One region of the Nonomuraea sp. NPDC048882 genome, then DNA from elsewhere that is predicted to be linked to it. Evidence: riboswitches for the same ligand, from Rfam matches in the RefSeq annotation. Region 1 holds a riboswitch; each other region holds the start of a gene.
The links. Region 1 has a riboswitch for cyclic di-AMP ahead of AB0C27_RS54065 (C40 family peptidase). Riboswitches for the same ligand answer to the same signal wherever they lie in the genome.
Positions count from the first base shown of each region.

Region 2: it holds a riboswitch for cyclic di-AMP, as region 1 does, so the genes downstream of both, AB0C27_RS25535 (hypothetical protein) here and AB0C27_RS54065 (C40 family peptidase) in region 1, are expected to answer to the same signal.
Region 3: it holds a riboswitch for cyclic di-AMP, as region 1 does, so the genes downstream of both, AB0C27_RS32920 (C40 family peptidase) here and AB0C27_RS54065 (C40 family peptidase) in region 1, are expected to answer to the same signal.

Region 1 is NZ_JBEZGB010000034.1:4,641-10,388, reverse strand. Features, by position in the region: gene lysX (bifunctional lysylphosphatidylglycerol synthetase/lysine--tRNA ligase LysX) at 1-946, shown strand, start outside; gene AB0C27_RS54070 (LuxR C-terminal-related transcriptional regulator) at 1,900-2,112, shown strand; gene AB0C27_RS54065 (C40 family peptidase) at 2,159-3,112, opposite strand; cyclic di-AMP (ydaO/yuaA leader) riboswitch at 3,208-3,357, opposite strand; gene AB0C27_RS54060 (amino-acid N-acetyltransferase) at 3,638-4,207, shown strand; gene AB0C27_RS54055 (hypothetical protein) at 4,218-5,096, opposite strand; gene AB0C27_RS54050 (RDD family protein) at 5,262-5,748, shown strand, end outside.
Region 2 is NZ_JBEZGB010000007.1:157,597-163,344, forward strand. Features, by position in the region: gene AB0C27_RS25525 (hypothetical protein) at 31-402, shown strand; gene AB0C27_RS25530 (alpha/beta fold hydrolase) at 448-1,293, opposite strand; gene AB0C27_RS25535 (hypothetical protein) at 1,346-1,912, opposite strand; cyclic di-AMP (ydaO/yuaA leader) riboswitch at 2,097-2,229, opposite strand; gene AB0C27_RS25540 (DUF5302 domain-containing protein) at 2,395-2,595, opposite strand; gene AB0C27_RS25545 (rod shape-determining protein) at 2,834-3,814, shown strand; gene AB0C27_RS25550 (YetF domain-containing protein) at 3,811-4,389, shown strand; gene AB0C27_RS25555 (VOC family protein) at 4,386-4,898, shown strand; gene AB0C27_RS25560 (hypothetical protein) at 5,030-5,470, shown strand; gene AB0C27_RS25565 (ABC transporter permease) at 5,485-5,748, opposite strand, start outside.
Region 3 is NZ_JBEZGB010000010.1:194,970-200,717, forward strand. Features, by position in the region: gene AB0C27_RS32910 (NYN domain-containing protein) at 1-152, shown strand, start outside; gene AB0C27_RS32915 (C40 family peptidase) at 236-1,210, shown strand; cyclic di-AMP (ydaO/yuaA leader) riboswitch at 1,746-1,911, shown strand; gene AB0C27_RS32920 (C40 family peptidase) at 1,985-2,506, shown strand; gene AB0C27_RS32925 (hypothetical protein) at 2,793-3,692, shown strand; gene AB0C27_RS32930 (M48 family metallopeptidase) at 3,704-5,155, shown strand; gene AB0C27_RS32935 (glycosyltransferase family 4 protein) at 5,152-5,748, shown strand, end outside.

The DNA.
Region 1 (5,748 bases):
GGTGCGCGCGGTGCGCGACTTCTGGCACGAAGAGGGCTATCTGGAGGTCGAGACGCCGATGCTGCAGCCGATCCACGGCGGCGCGACGGCCCGGCCGTTCAAGACCCACATCAACGCCTACGACATGGAGCTCTACCTTCGCATCGCGATCGAGCTCTACCTCAAGCGGCTCGTGGTGGGCGGCATCGAGAAGGTCTTCGAGATCAACCGCAACTTCCGCAACGAAGGCGCCGACTCGACGCACAACCCCGAGTTCACCATGATCGAGGCGTACGGCACCTACCTCGACTACAACGACATGGCCGACCTCACCCAGCGGATGTACCAGAAGGCCGTGGTGGCCGCCCTGGACACCACGGTGGTCGTCCACGACGGCAAGGAGATCGACCTCGGCCTGCCCGAGTGGCCGCGCATCACCCTCTACGGCGCGGTGTCGCAGGCCGTGGGCGAGGAGATCACCACCTCCACCACCCTGGAGGAGCTGCGCAAGCTGGCCGACCGGCGCGAGATCCACTGGGACCCGAAGTGGGGCTCGGGCAAGATCGTGCAGGAGCTGTTCGAGGCGCTGGTCGAGCACACGCTGGTCCAGCCCACGTTCGTGATGGACTATCCGCTGGAGACGTCCCCGCTGGCCCGCAACCACCGCGACGACCCGCTGCTGACCGAGAAGTGGGACCTGATCGGCTTCGGCACCGAGCTGGGCACCGCCTACTCCGAGCTCAACGACCCGATCGAGCAGCGGCGCCGGCTGGTGGAGCAGTCGCTGCTGGCGGCCGGGGGCGACCCCGAGGCCATGCAGGTCGACGAGGACTTCTTGCAGGCGCTCGAATACGCCATGCCGCCCACAGGGGGCATGGGCGCCGGCATCGACCGGATGATCATGGCGTTCACCGGCAGGAACATTCGCGAGACGATCCTGTTCCCGCTGGTCAAGCCCACCCACTGAGTCACGGTCACCCGGCGCGGCCCCGTCGGGCCGCGCCGGGCCTTGCCCGGGATCGAACCGGCCCCGCCCGGGTGCGCACCGGTCCCGCCCCGGTGCGCCGGGGTGCGCCTGGCCTCAGCCGTCGCCGATGAGGCCGACTCGGGCTCTCAGCTCCCGCACTCTCCTCACGGCGTAGTCGTGAAACTCCCTTCCGGCCCGCCCGGTTCCCGGCCCGAGCGCCGCTGTAAGCATCGGGTCAAGGCGCGCGCCAGGATCTCACTACGGCCGCGGCTCCGTTCGTGATCCTCCGCAGGCGCTCCGAGCGGTTCGCTGATCGTCGTGTCCGGAAGTGGCCACGCCGGAGCGGACCCGAGAGCGGGCTCGCCGGGCGGAGCGGCGAGCAGGTCGCCGGTGATCACCTCCAGGCGCGGGCTCGGACGCCGGCACCTGCGGAAAGTGACGCCCTGATCGCCAGGGCGCGTGGCCAGGTGCGCTCCTGCCGGTCCGTCCGTACGAGCGGCCCGGCCTGCTGACCTGGGCCTGTGCCGGCCATGGGCGCGGTGCCGCGACCGCAGCGCGGATCGCGGAGCGGCAGGGTGCGGAGGACGTGCGTGGTGGCTGCGAGTGATCAGACGCGCGTGCGGAACAAAGCGGTCCAGGCGCGAAGACCGCGATGACGGGGATAAGGATCACGCAGAAATTCGCCGTCGAATGGATCAAAACCCAGCACGTCCACCGCGTTCGTCATTGCGGATCCGGCCTGCGCGGAAGGCTCGATGACTTCGCGTATCGCCCGACGATCATTAGCGACATATCGCGAGTGCGTCATATATATCGGATCATGTCAATAGCGCTCGTCAAGAGCTCGGATTGTCATGCTTGACGACCTTTCCAGGATGCGTTTAACGTCTGCGAGGAGCGACTTCGGCCCACTTGAGAGGCCCAAGTTCAGCTGTTGGGGGGGAGGGCTCCCGATGGATGTGCTCACTGAAGGCGTCGAGCTGAGTCATGCCGATCTTGCGTTGCTGTCGGAGCTGGCCAAGGGAGTCACGGTTGACCGGGTGGGAAGACGTCTGGACATCAGCGGTCGTACCGTACGTCGGCGATTGCGCGGCATCTGCGACCGCATCGGCGTGGCCACGGCGATCGAGGCCGTGGCCTGGGCGGCCCGCCGCCAGCTGATCTAGCGGCGGGCACGTCTGGCGACAGCGCCGGCGAGCCGTGGGCAGGGGCTCAGTCGGCGATGCGTACGGCGCCGGCGAACGGCCGGTTGGCGATCGAGGCGATGCGCACCACGTCACCGGTCCGCGGCGCGTGCACCATCATGCCGCCGCCGAGATAGATGCCGACGTGGTGCAGGTCGCTGTAGAAGAACACCAGGTCGCCCGGCCGCATCTGCTCGCGCGGGATGTGCCGGCCCGCCGTCCACTGGCTGCCGGTGTAGTGGGGCAGTGAGATGCCCACCCTCTGGTAGGCGGCCATGACCAGACCGGAGCAGTCGAAGGAGCTCGGCCCCTCGGCGCCCCAGACGTACGGCTTGAGCTGCTGTGTGAGCGCCCAGCGCGCGGCCTGGGCGGCCTTGCCGGCGCCGACGATCGGCAGGTCGACGCGGGTCGCGCGGGTGCCGGGCCGCCCGGCCTCGCCCAGCGCCCGGCTGAACAGGTTGCTCTCGACCTTGGTGACCAGCTTGGTGATCTTGTCGCGCTTGCCGCCCAGCTCGTTGACGAGCTGCTCGACCTCGTCGATGCGCGCCTTGGCGCCGGCCCTGGCCCGCTCGGCGGCCGCCCTGGCCTTGGTGACCTGGTTGACCGCCTCGCCCTGCTGCTGCTCCAGCACGTACGTGGTGGCGGCGCGGTCGAGGAAGGTGTCGGGGTCCTTGGAGGTGGTGAACGCCAGCACCCGGCCCAGGCCGCCCGTGATGTAGGCGTTCTCGGCGAGCATGGCGGCCTTGGCCCGCTTGGCGGCGAGATCGGCCTCACTGGTGGCCAGGGTCTTCTTCGCGGCCTCTGCGGCCTTCTTGGCGGTCTTGAGCTTCTCCCGCTGGCCGTTGTACTGCTCGCTCAGCGTCTCGATCTCGGTGTGCATCTTCTCGACCCGCTTGGCCAGCTCCTTGAGCGAGGGCTTGGGATCGGCGGACGCCGAGGCGACGGGGATCGCGAGGAGGACCGCGGCGATCGTGAGACTCACCACACCGAAGCGGTGTGGCCGCCGAGGTCGTTCCGGAGGGCGGGCGTGCTTGCCCGCCGTCTTCCCCCCACCGTCGTGCGTGCGCTTCACCAACGAGCTCCTCTCATGGACGCCTACCGGGTTAGCTGACGGGTTCGGGCCGGAGCAGCCCTACCGAACGATTCGGATTCACCCCAGTGGTGACGATGGGGGTCGTCACCGGCGGGTCCCCGGCTTCCCTCACGGGAATTGGGCGTGTCCCTCACGTTGTGACACGTGGGGGACATCGTCGCAGGACACTAATGCACTCCGGGTTCGTGCTCAACCAGAACTGCCGAGTCTGTAGAGGTTTCACAACCGAAGGGTCACAAGGTGATCTCGTGGTCACTCGTACAGAAGCGACTTTATGTCCCCTTTGCCCTTGCTTCCGCCGCAGCCGCGAGGTCGGCGCCAGGGACGCGCCCATATGACCGGGTCATGTAACAGGATGGGCCGGGACATGGCAGTTAGGGCCGAGCCGTAATGACATCTGTACTCTGGAGAGCCATGGAGCAGGTGGCCGAACTGACGATGCCCGAGACCGCGGTGGTGGTCCGGCGTGCCCGCACGCCGGATGTGCGCACGGTCAGGAGGCTAGTGGACACCTACGCGGGCGCGGGCCCGCGGCTCCTGGAGAAGGCCACAGTGACCCTGTACGAAGACGTGCAGGAGTTCTGGGTGGCCGAGCGGGGCGGGCAGGTAGTCGGCTGCGGCGCGCTCCACGTGCTGTGGGAGGACCTCGCGGAGGTCCGCACCGTGGCCGTGGATCCCGAGTGCCGGGGCATGGGCGTCGGCCATCGGATCGTCTCGGCGCTGATACAGCAGGCGACGGATCTGGGTCTGCGGCGTGTATTCTGTCTAACTTTTGAGGTCGATTTCTTCGCGAGACTCGGGTTCCGCCCGATACAGGGCACCCCCGTCTCACCCGAGGTGTACGCCGAACTTCTCGCCTCCTACGACGAGGGCGTGGCGGAGTTCCTCGACCTGGAACACGTCAAACCGAACACCCTGGGCAACACCCGCATGCTGCTCCATCTGACATCGGGTGACGCGGACCTTGACCAGATGGAAAGGTGATTGTTGATACCTATGTCGATACGTTGGGCAGCACAGGCATGTGTCCTGACACGTGCCACATGCGCACTCGAAGCGAGGTGACACGGTGAGCACCGGACAGCCGCCGTATCCACAGGACGACTCCGGAGAAAACTCTGCCCCCGGCACCCCTTACGGGCAGCAGAACTCGGGCCGCCACCCCGGCGAGCCCGACCCCGACGTCACTGTGGTCGGCTACCGGGCGGACGACGCCTATGGGCAGCAGCCCCAGTACGGCCAGCAGCAGGGCTACGGACAGCAGCAGCAGTCCCAGCCCGGCTACGGCCAGCAGGGCTACGGCCAGCAGCAGCAATACGGCCAGCAGCCCCAGTACGGTCAGCAGCAGGGCTACGGACAGCAGCAGCAGTCCCAGCCCGGCTACGGCCAGCAGGGCTATGGCCAGCAGGACTACGGTCAGCAGCAGCAGTCTCAGCCTGACTACGGTCAGCAGGCTCAGTACGGGCAGCAGGGCTACGGCCAGCAGCCTCAGTCGGGTCAGCAGCCGCAGTACGGTCAGCAGCCTCAGTCGGGTCAGCAGCCGCAGTACGGTCAGCAGCAGCAGTCGCAGCCGGGCTATGGCCAGCAGGACTACGGTCAGCAGCAGGGCTACGGACAGCAGCAGCAGTCTCAGCCTGACTACGGTCAGCAGGCTCAGTACGGGCAGCAGGGCTACGGCCAGCAGCCTCAGTCGGGTCAGCAGCCCCAGTACGGTCAGCAGCAGCAGTCGCAGCCCGGCTACGGCCAGCAGGACTACGGTCAGCAGCAGGGTTACGGCCAGCAGCAGCAGTCCCAGCCCGGCTACGGCCAGCAGGGCTACGACCAGCAGCAGGCTTACGGCCAGCAGGGCTACGGGCAGCAGCAGCAGTCGCAACCCGGTTACGGCCAGCAGGGCTATGATCAGCAGCAGGCCTACGGTCAGCAGCAGGGTTACGGGCAGCAGCAGCAGTACGGGCAGGGGGGCTACGGCCAGCAGCCCGGTTACGGGCAGGCCTACGGCCAGCCGGTCGGCGTCCAGCCGCCCGGCGCGCCGGCTCCGCTGGCGGAGTGGTGGCAGCGGTTGGTGGCGAGGATCATCGACATCGTCATCCTCTACATCATCAACATCGTCATCGGCGTGATCTTCGGCCTCTTCCTCGTCGCCAGCTACTCCTCCCAGACGGGCGCGAGCAGTGGCCTCCTCACCTCCTCGGTGGTGGGGATCCTGACGAGCGTGATCGTGACGGCGCTGTGGGTGGTCTACGACTTCTTCCTGCTGAAGTCGAAGGGCCAGACCGTCGGCAAGATGGTGATGGGCATCAAGGTCGTCCCGATCGGGCAGATGATGCCGCCCGGTGGCCTGCCCACCGACATGGCGCTCAAGCGCGCCGGCGTGACGTGGGGCGGTTGGATCCTCAACGTGGTCCCGTTCGTCGGCTGGCTGGTCGGCTGGGCCGTGGTGGCGCTCAACGGCGCCTCGCAGCTGTGGGACAAGCCGTTGCAGCAGACCTTCGCGGACAAGTTCGCGAAGACCGTGGTGGTGAAGA
Region 2 (5,748 bases), on a different contig from region 1:
AACCCGTTCAGAGACAAGAGAGGAAGAAGCATGGCCGGAATTGACGTCTCTCTCAAAGAGATGATGAGCATCGACGGCACGATCGGCGCGGCCATCGTCGATCACGGCAGCGGCATGGCGCTGGGCACGCTCGGCGGCTCCAAGGACCTCGACCTCCAGATCGCCGCGGCCGGCAACACCGAGGTGGTCAAGGCCAAACTCCGCACGATGGACTCGCTCGGGCTCAAGGAGAGCATCGAGGACATCCTGATCTCGCTGAGCACCCAGTACCACATCATCCGCCCGATCACCGGGCGCGGCGGCAAGGGGCTGTTCCTCTACCTCGCGCTCGACCGATCGCGCGCCAACCTGGCGCTGGCCCGGCACCAGTTGCGGGGCATCGAGGAGAAGCTGGAGATCTGACAGCGCCGTGGCCCGCGCGCGCGGCGCGGGCCACCGCTCGCCGCCTCAGGCGGAGGTCAGTTTGGTGATCTCGGCGGTGAAGGCGGGCCAGAGCTCGCGCGGCAGGTCGTGCCCCATGCCGGGGTAGGTCACCAGCCGCGCTCCCGGGACGGCCGCCGCCGTCGCCCGGCCGCCGGCCACGGGGACGAGCGGGTCGGCCTCGCCGTGCAGCACCAGCGTCGGCACGCGCACCCCCTTCAGCCCCTCCGTACGGTCGCCCGACGCCATGATGGCGGCGAACTGCCTGGCCGTGCCCGCCGGGTCGAAGCTGCGGTCGAAGGAACGCCCGGCCATCTCCATGATCCGCTCGCGGTCCAGCTCGTAGCCGGGCGAGCCGATGACCGCCCACCGCTCCACCGCCTGCTCCAGCGCCGACTCGCGGTCGGCGGGCGGGCGACCCATGAGCGCCGCGGAGGCGGCCTCGGTGGGAGGGGCGACGGACGGGGCGGGGGTGGACATGATCGAGGTGAGGGTCAGCACCCGCTCGGGGTGGCGGATGGTCAGCGCCTGGGCGATCATGCCGCCCATCGAGGCCCCCACCACGTGGGCGGACGGCCAGCCGAGCACGTCCATGAGGGCCGCGGCGTCGTCGGCCATGTCGTCCAGCAGGTAGGGGGCGGGCGATCCCGCCGCCGGTACGCCCGCGTCGTGGAAGTGGGTGGACAGCCCCACGTCGCGGTTGTCGTACCGGACGACGTGGTGCCCCTGCTCCGCGAGGAGCTCACAGAGCCCTTCGTCCCATTGGATCAGCTGGGCGCCGAGGCCCATGATGAGGAGCAGGGGCCGGCCCTGCGGTGAGCCGAAGCTCTCGTAGGCGATGTCGATGCCGTTCGCGGCTGCGCGGTTGGTCACGAAGACCAGAATGACATTCTGGTCTTGACTCTGCAAAGGCGGACGTCCTGCGTCAGCTCTGGGCCTCGTCCTGCGGCGGGGTGGCCGGGTTGCGGTCACGCTCGGCCCACGCGCGGGTCGAGAACGGGACCGGGTAGTTCTTCTTGCCCAGGCCGTCGCCCCACTTGGTGATGACGTAGTCGATCTCGATGTGGCCCTGGCCGCCGACGCCGTCCACGCCCAGTGTGCTGGAGTTGAACCGGCCGCCGGTCAGCTCGGCGAACGTCTTGGCGTCGAGGTCGAGCATGATGCCGCGGTTGGAGGGCTCACCGGGGCCGCGGTCGCCCACGAAGAAGGGCATCTTCTTGCCCTTATACATCACGTACCCCTCGGTCATGAGGGGCCAGCTGGGGCTGGCGGCCAGCCCCTTCTGCATGGGCTTGCCACTGGCGGGCAGGCCGGTGTCGCCGGCGCGGCCCGAGGCGTCGTCCCAGAAGTACGAGGCCGTGGTGGAGCCCTTGAGCAGGACCTTCTCGTCCGTGCCGGTGGCGGCGTGAGCGGCCGGGCCGGCGATGGTCAGCGTGCCGATGGCGATTGCGGTAAGGAGGGTGAGGGAACGCAGGCCAGAACGGGCAGACATGAAAAGGTAAACCCTTCGCGAGGGGACAAGGGAGTTTGCGCCCATGGGGGAATGGCGCGTAGCGGAAAATTCACCTGACGTCGCTACGCGATGCGCAAAATGACGAGCCTTTGGAGAAGGGGGCCGCTCTAGTAGGCGGCCGGCACGCGGTCCGGGGGTGTGACACGCTGATGCATGGGGTGATCGGTCCTCTCCATCACGCCTACCGGGTTAGCTGACGGGTTCGGGCGTGGAGATGCCCTACCGGCGTGTGGCCGGATTCACCCCATGAGGTGGGTCCCCGGTTCCCTGGGTTCGGGATTCGGCGCCAGTCGGCAGTCTCTTTGGGTAAGGACTAGGTCACCGGCTGGTAATGGCCGTTACTCTAACTATGGAAACGGACATACGCAAACGTTTCGCCACGAACAGGTCGAAAGATCTACCTTCGTCCGGGAATGAAGAAGGGGGCACGGGCATGCCGTACCCCCTCGGATTTCTCAGCCTCAGCCGCCGCTCTTGCGCCTGAACGATCTCTTACTCGCAGCCGGACCGTGCGCCCCGTGGATCTTCGAAGGGTCGACGCCCCTGCCACCCGCGCCCGAGCCCGCGGCCTGGCTGCGCTTGCGCTCCAGTGCCTCACGGAACTTGCGCTTCATCTCGTCCTCGGGAGTTTCGCTGACTTCCGGCTCCGGTGTATCCGCCATGAGGACCTCCAAGGTGTTGGGGACACTGACAGCTTCGCATGACACCGCTTACGACGCGAAACCGGCCTCGACCTTGCCCTGCGGCACGGGAGGCGGCCGCAGCCGCCTGTTCGGCGGCGCCACCAGCGCGATCATGGCCCCGGCGCTTCGCGGTCGTAGGCGAGCACGGTTTCAGGGTAAAGGGGTTCCTTTGCGTTCCTGGTGTTGCTTTGGAGCGGTCCAGGAAAGGGATACGCCAATGAGACTCCTCGGTCGTGACCTCGCAATGGATCTGGGAGCCGCGAGCACGCGGATCTACGCCAGGCGCAAGGGCATCGTGCTCGACGAGCCCTCCGCCGTCATGTGTGACGGCCGGACGGGCAAGGTCATCGGGTACGGCGTGGAAGCCGCCGCACTGGGCGGGGGCGGGCGTACGTGCTGGCCGGTCAGCGGCGGGCTGCCCGCCGACACCGAGCTGGCCCGGCGCATGATCCGGCACTTCCTGCGCAAGGTGCACTGGCATCCGTACGCCCGCCCGCGCGTGGTCATGGCGCTGCCCGCCGACTCCACCCCGATCGACCGGGCGGCGCTGCGTGACATCGCCTACGAGGCGGAGGCGCGGACGGTGCAGCTCGTCCCGCACGCCCTGGCCGCCGCGCTGGGGGCCGGGATGGAGCTGGACGACTGCACCGGGCACATGGTGATCGACATCGGCCGGGACGCGGCGCGGATCGCCGTACTGTCCGGGGAGTCGGTGGTGGCGGCCGGTTCTGTGCCGTACGGGGGGCAGGCCGTCAACCGGGCCATCGCCCGCTTCGTCGAGCGCGAGCACGGGCTGCTGCTCGACGAGCCCGAGGCCGAGTCGGCCAAGCGCCGCGCGGGCGGCGGGGACCGGGAGATCATGGTGCACGCCCGCGACCCCGACACCGGGCGTGAGCGCGAGCTGACGCTGCCCGTGGAGCGGATCTTCGAGGCGACCGCGCAGCCGGTCGAGTCGATCGTGCGGACGGCAATGGAGACGGTCGAGCGCTGCCCGGCCGAGCTGACCGCCGACCTCGGGGTGCGCGGCGCGGTGCTGGTCGGCGGGGGTGCGCTGCTGCGCGGGCTCGGCCGGCGGCTGCGCGAGACGCTGTGCATGCCGGTACGCCGGGCCGAGCACCCGCTGGAGGCCGTGGCGCTCGGGCTGGGGCGGTGCGTGGACGAACTGGGGCCGATCGGGAGGCTCCGGGGGCGTCTATGACAGACGACCTGTTTCACACAGGTGTCTCGCTCGCCGACAAGGCCATCAGGACCGTCGTCGTCTATCTCGCCGTGGCCGCGTTGCTGCGGATCGGCGGCAAGCGCGGCATCGCCCAGCTCAACAACTTCGACTTCGTGGTCATGCTGCTGATGAGCAACGTCGTCCAGAACGCGATCATCGGCCCGGACAACTCGCTGGCCGGCGGCCTGGCCGGGGTGGTGATCCTGATGGCGGTCAACGCGGTGGTGGTGCGGCTGGCCGCCGCCGTGCCGATGGCCGGCAAGCTCGTGGAGGGCGGCCCGGTCGTGCTGGCGCGCGACGGGCAGTACCTGCACCGCGCGCTGCGGCGGCTGGGCCTGCGCCAGTCCGATCTGGACGTGACGATCCAGCTCAGGGGCGGTACGAGCGTGGCCGACACCCGGCTCGTGCGCCTGGAGCCCGGCGGCGCGGTGCTCGTCCGGCTGCGCCCCGAGGAGGAGAACGCCGAGCGCGGCGACATCGACGAGTTGCGCGCCCGGCTCGATCGCATCGAACGCAAGCTCGACGCGCTGGCCAGGACAGGAGGTGGCGCATGACCGCACGCGGCATCGACCACGTCGGAGTGACCGTGCCCGATCTCGACGCGGCGACCGAGTTCTTCGCCCGCGCCTTCGGCGCCGAGGTCCTCTACGACACCCTTCCGCGCTCGGACGGCCCCAAGGGCGGCTGGGGCACGGAACGACGGCTCGGCGTGCCCCAGGGGACGGCCGAGGTGGCGGTGCGCATGCTGCGGCTGCCGAACGGGCCGGGGATCGAGCTGTTCGAGTTCAGCGGGCCCCGCCAGGGGGAGGCGGCGCTGCCGTGCGATCTGGGCTGGCAGCACGTCGCCGTGTACGTGGACGACGTGGACGAGGCGCTGCGGCTGGTGACCGAGGCGGGCGGGAGTCCGCTGTCGGAGCCGGTGCCGCTGCCGGGGCCCGAGGCGGGCGAGCGCAACCGGTTCGTCCACTGCCGCACGCCCTGGGGCTCGACCGTGGAGCTGGTGAGCTATCCGGATCCGCAGGCGTACGAGAAGGAGACGGACCTGCGACGCTGGCGGCCCTAGTGGCGTAGCAGCGGTCCTGCCCCGGTGCTCGCGGCCGGCCGCCGGCCCGGCGGCCCGGCGGCCCTGGTGCGGTGGCTGCGCTTTTCGTGATTGGGCCGTTAGCAATCGGTGATCTTGGCTAAGATCATCGCGTGCGCACCCGCCGTCACGCCCTGTCCGCGGTGCTCTTCTGTCTCGCGGCGATGACGGCGTGCGCGGCCCCGTCCGAACTGTCCACGCTGGCGGAGGCCTCCCGGCGGCTCGACTCCGACGCCGGCGACCTGCTCGGCGCGGCGGAGCTGCGGCTGTCGGCGGTGCGGCGGGCCGACGACGACACCTGCGTCCCCGGCCAGACCCGGCACTTCTTCCAGGCGGAGACCGACGCCGAGGACGCGCCGGCCGGGCTGCTGCGGCGGCTTCGGGCCATGGGGTACGCCGAGGTCGTCGACGATCTCGACCTGCGCGACGAGGCCCACCAGGTGTCGTTGTTGCGTGACCCCCTGACCCGGGTGACGTTCGAGCTGACCGTGTTGTCCGGCGACCGGCCGGGCGTCCAAGTGGTGGGCAAGACGATCTGCTACGCGACCGGCTGACGCCCGGGGCCGGGTCACGGGGTGGACAGCGCCTCCGTCGGGGAGAGGCGGGAGGCGCGGACCGCCGGGTAGAGCCCCGCGACGGCGCCGATGGCCAGGGTCGCGGCCAGGCCGCCGAGCGTGGCCCAGGCCGGTATGACCGAGGGCCAGCCGCTGTAGAGGGCGTACCCCATCGTCACCGCCGTCCCCAGCAGGATGCCGCCGAGCCCGCCCAGCGCCGACAGCAGCAGCGACTCCGCCAGGAACTGGGTGCGGATCTGCCCCCTGGTCGCCCCGAG
Region 3 (5,748 bases), on a different contig from region 1:
ACGACCTCATCCGCCAGCTCGTCCGCGCCGAACCGCCGGGCCGGGCCATCGCCGTGGTGTCGTCGGACCGCGAGGTCGCCGAGTCCGTCCGGCGGATGGGAGCCAGACCCGTTCCGTCGGGTTTGCTGCTGCGCAGGCTCGGTCGCGCCTAAGTTACGAAATGGCGGTTTAGTCGAACCACACCCGCCACTTCTGTACTATTTCGCCCCAGATATAATCCCTGGGAGGCGACAAAGTGAGGTTTGGCCGGGTGCCGGTGGCCACGGGTCTCGCGTTCGGGCTGATGCTGATCCCCATGGGGGCGGCCACAGCTGACCCCAAACCCACGCTCGCGCAGGCGAAGGCCAAGCTCGACAAGCTCAACGACAAGGCCGACAAGGTCGTCGACCGCTACAACACGGCGACCGAGCGCTACAAGAAGGCCAAGTCCACGTACGGCGAGCTCAACGCGAGCTACAAGCGCAAGCTGGCCACGGTCGCGGACCTGCGGGCCGAGGTCGTCGGCATGGCGGTCTCCAGCTACCAGGCCGGCAACGACGTCACCTCGTGGCCCGGCATCTTCGGCGCGCCCAACCCGCAGGACATGCTCGCCGGGCTGGCCCTGGCCGGGCAGGTCTCGCAGGAGAAGGCCGAGAAGCTGGCGGCCTTCGACCGGGAGAACCGGGGCCTGAAGGTCGAGCGGGGCAAGGCGCAGAAGGCGCTGCAGGACGCCGACAAGGAGCGCGACGGCGTCGAGAAGGAACGCGCGGAGATCCTCAAGCTGATCAAGGATCAGAAGAAGCTGCTGGAGAAGCTGGGGGCCTACAACCCGGGCAACCCCAACAGCGTGGGCCTGAAGTACACCGGCCCCGCCTCCGGCAGCGCGGCGGCGGTGCTGCGGTTCGCGTTCGCACAGGTGGGCAAGCCGTACCGGTTCGGTGCCACGGGGCCGAGCTCGTACGACTGCTCGGGGCTGACCCAGGCGGCCTGGCGGGCGGCCGGGGTCTCGCTGCCCCGTACGACGTGGCAGCAGTGGGCGTGGGGAGCCAACCGCAAGGTGGACCTCAAGTCGCTGCAGCCCGGTGACCTCATCTTCAGCGCGGGGCTCGGGCACGTCAGCATCTACGCGGGCAACGGGCAGATCGTGCACGCGCCGCAGACGGGTGACGTCGTCAAGGTGGTCAAGCTCTCGTCGTACGGCAGCACGCTGGTGGGGGCCGTGCGTCCGTAGCGCCGGTTTCCGATCCCGCCGTCCGGCCGCTCTCGGCCGGCGGCGGGATTTTTTCTGCCTCATCCTACTATGGATCATCGTTCGTGAGACGGAGTCGCGTTCTGGAATGCCTTGTGGCCTGTGTTGATGCCTACGGCCGCCGCCGTACATATCCGGAAATCTGCCGTGACTCTCCCTTAAGGCGGGCACAAGCCTCGGGAGCGCTCCCAGGTCCCGAACGCGTGATTTAAACGGGAAATCTGTGACATAAGCGACAACTTGGACCTGACAATCTTGGGCCCGCTCAAGTGTGAGCAGGGTCACATTTCCATAACATAACCTGGTGTTCCAGCAGGGGTTTCGAACCTGACAAAGTCCTCTGTCTGATCTTTACAGCCGGGCTCACGCTTTGCCGATCCTTGAACTTTCGGCGTAGCTTCTGGCGTCGTCGCGGTGCACAAGCCATGGCCCCGCGAACCCGCATCGGTCCCCTCTCGATGTGCGACAGATAGAAATCCGCCGGTCGTTCCCCGATATCCCCATGTCATTTCATCGGGGCTTCGACCTGCCCAATCCGTGCAGCCAGGAGGCACGGAGCCGGGGACCCAGCGATCCCACGTTTCCCCAGGGATCAGGGGTGAATCGGCGCGCTTATCGCGCCGTAGGGCGACTTCCAGGCCCGAATCCGTCAGCTAACCCGGTAGGCGTTCGTGGAAGACACAAGGAGAAATCCTGTCCAGCTCCCTGCATAACCCCCGTCTGTCCCGCCTTGCCCTGAGTGGCGTAGCGCTCACCATGACCGTGACGGCCGGAGGTTCCATCCTCCTTGCCCCAACGGCTCAGGCGGAGACGACGAGCGAATCGACCGTCACGACGGTGAAGGCGGAAACCACCGCCAAGACCTCGAAGAAGGTCACGGCCGCCCAGCGAAGGGCAGCCAAGGTCGCTCGGCAGCAAACGAAGGCCCGCAAGGCCGTCGCCGTGGCCAAGAACCAGATCGGTGACCCGTACCGATACGGAGCCACAGGACCTGGTTCGTTTGACTGCTCCGGTCTCGTCCAGTTCGCCTGGAAGAGAGCCGGAGTGAAGCTCCCGCGGGTGGCGAGCAGCCAGTTCGCCCGCATCAGGAACAAGATCTCCTGGCGGCGGTTGAAGCCCGGTGATCTCATGTTCTTCAACGGGCTCGGCCACGTCGGCATGTACGTCGGCAAGGGCAAGATGATCCACTCGCCTCGGACAGGCGAACGGGTGCGCATCGACAAGCTGGGCGGTTGGCGCCGGTCGTCATTCGTCGGCGCGGTCCGTCCCGGCATGTGAAGAAGCCCCGCCCGGATCCACGGAAAGCCTTCCCGGATCCGGACGGGGCTCTCGCACGTCCAAGGCGCCTCTCACACGTCCAGGGCCGCCCCCGGCCCGTCCCCGGCCCTCACGGCGCACCTACGGCCACCCGCGAGGCACGCCAGGGCACGTTCAGGATCCCCATGGCACGTCCGTGTCACCCTGTGGGGCCGGGCGGCCGGAACGGCGGTGTGGACCGGCCCGCGTGGGCGGCGGCGGATCGGCCGGGATGAAGTCCGTGCGGGTCCGGCTACGATCGGGCTTCGTGTCCGAGCAGGTGAGCCGACGAGCCGTGGTGGCCTGCCTGCTGCTCATCGCCTCCGGCGGCGCGCCGCTCCACGACTCCCCGATCCTTCCCCCGGAGGCGCGCGACCTCTGGCCGGGCCGCGGCACGGTGATCCGCCGCGGACGGCTCTCCACGGTCGTGGGCCCCGGCGACGGCAGCGGTGGCGGCAGCGGCGGTGAAGACGCCCGCGGCGCTGCAGGCGACGACAAGGGCGGCGGCAAGGACGGCGACGGCAGCGGTGGCGACGGGCTGGAGGAGCTGGCGGCGAGGGCCGACAGGGCCGGGCTCAGGGTCGCCCGGGTGCTCGGCCGGCCGGTGCGCCCGCTGGTGATCGTGCCGGACTCCGCCCGGGACGCCGCCCGCCTGGCGCGGGTGGCCCGGGTCGACGGGCTGGCCGCGCTGGCCGACGGCGGGCGCGTGATCGTCGTTCCCGAGCTCTTCGCCACCCTCACCCCCACCGGCAAGGACGTGGTACTCGCCCACGAGCTTACCCACGTCACAGCGGGCACCGACGGGCTCCCGATCTGGCTGTACGAAGGATTCGCCGACTACGTGGGCTACCGCGACGCCGGGCTGCCCGTGACGACCATCGCCGCCGAACTGGTCGCCGAGGTACGCGCGGGACGCCTGCCGGACGCGCTGCCCGGCCCCGCGGACTTCGCGGCGGACGGCCGGGACCCGGCGCGGCCGGCGCGTGCGTACCAGGAGGCGTGGCTGGCGTGTCGCTTCCTCGCCGACCGGTTCGGCGAGGAGACCCTGGTGAGGCTCTACCGCGCGGCCAGGACGACCGGCGCCGACCGGGCGCTCGCCGCGCGGGGACTCACGGCCGCCACACTGACGGCACGGTGGCGCGCGTACGTGCGGGATCAGCTCGGGTGAAGGGGAGCCAGATGAGCGAACGGCAGGACACGGAGGACTCACCGAGGCAGGACGAGCCCCCGGACGGCACCACGACGGCGGTGACCGCCACGAACCCACCCGGCCCCGGCGACACCACCCCCGCCCCGGAACCCGCCCCAGGGCCCACCCCAGGGTCTGGAGAGACGCGTGACAGGCCGGACGGAGGGGAGGAGGGAGCTGTGGGGGAGCGGGAGCCGGATTCCGACAGCGGCCTCAGGCGGCCGGCGGCGATCACGCTCGTGCTGCTCGGCCTCGCCGTCCTGGCCGTGGCCGTGTTCAGCACGCCGTGGCAGGCGCTGATCGGCGGCCCGCCGGACCCGTCCCGCGACTTCACCGCCGCCCAGATCGCGAAGGCGCGCGCGTTCGACGCGGCCACCAGCCTGCCCGCCTACCTCTCGCTCGCCCTCACGCTCGTCTTCGCCGGCCTCCTCGTCGCCACCCCGTTCGGCGCGAAGGTGACAGGGCGGCTGAAAGGCCCGTGGTGGCTGCGGGTGATCCTCGGCGTCGTGCTGATCACCGCGATCACCGAGCTGGTCAGGTGGCCGCTGGGCGTCTGGTACGAGACGATCCTGCGCGACTACGGCCTGTCGGTCCAGAACTGGTCGAGCTGGGCGGGGGACCGGCTGAAGAGCATGGGCGTGGAGGCGTTCCTGCTCTGCGTGATGCTGCTGGCCCTGATGGCGCTGGCCCGCAGGGTCAGGCGCTGGTGGATCCCGGCGGCGGCGGGCGCGTTCGCGCTGACGGTGGCGGCGTCGTTCGTCTATCCGGTGGTGTTCGAGCCGATCTTCAACGACTTCACCCCGATGCGGCCGGGCCCGCTCCGCACCGAGCTGCTTGAGCTGGCCGAGCGCGACCGGGTGCCGGTCGAGGACGTGCTGGTGGCCGACGCCTCGCGCAGGACGACGGCGCTCAACGCGTACGTGTCCGGCTTCGGCGCCACCCGGCGCATCGTCGTCTACGACACGCTGCTGCGGGCGCCCGAGCGCGAGGTCGCGCTGGTCGTCGCGCATGAGCTCGGCCACGCCAAGCACGACGACGTGCTGCACGGCACGCTTCTCGGCGCGCTCGGGTCGGGGCTGGGCGTGATCGTGCTGTTCCTGCTGTTCGGCACGGTACGGCGGCGCACCGGCGTCACCTCGATCACCGACCCCCGCGCGGCCGGCGCGCTCATGGGCCTGATCACCCTCGGCTCGGTGCTCCTCGGCCCCGCCCAGAACCTGATCAGCCGGCACGTCGAGGCCAGGGCCGACACCCACGCGCTCGACCTCACGCGGGACCCGGCCACGTTCGTGGCCATGCAGAAACGCCTCGCATTGACCAATATTTCCGACTTGTCGCCGGATGCGGTGGAATATGTGCTCTATGCCTCCCATCCCTCCGCCCCCCAGCGCATCGCGCTGGCCCGCGCCTGGGCCGAGCTGAACGGCGTCCCGCGACCGTGACCCACCCCGCGAGCGGCCGGCCGCACAGCGTGCTCTTCGTCACGAACGACTTCCCGCCCAGGCCGGGCGGCATCCAGTCGTTCGTGCACGGGCTGGCGCTGCGTACGCGGGACGCGGTGGTCTACGCCCCCGCCTGGCCGGGCTGCGCGGAGTTCGACCGGCGCCAGCCGTACCAGGTGGTCCGGCATCCGACGCGGCTGATGCTGCCCACGCCGGCCGTCGCCCGCACGGCGGCCGGGCTCGTGGCCGAGCACGGCGCGCGGACCGTCGTGTTCGGGGCGGCGGCCCCGCTCGGGCTGCTCGCCCCCCGCCTGCGCGCGGCCGGCGCGCGGCGCGTGGTGATGCTCACCCACGGCCACGAGGCGTCGTGGGCGAGCGCGCCGGGCTTCCGCTCGGTGCTGCGCAGGATCGGCGCGCACGCCGACGTCGTGACCTACCTCGGCGACTACACCCGCGAACGGCTGATCGCCGCCGTTCCGGAGGCCAAGCTCGTCCGGCTCGCGCCCGGCGTGGACGTCGAGCAGTTCCACCCCGGCGCGGCCCCGCCCGGTCTGCGGGCCGCGCTCGGCCTGGCCGGCCGGCCCGTGGTCGTG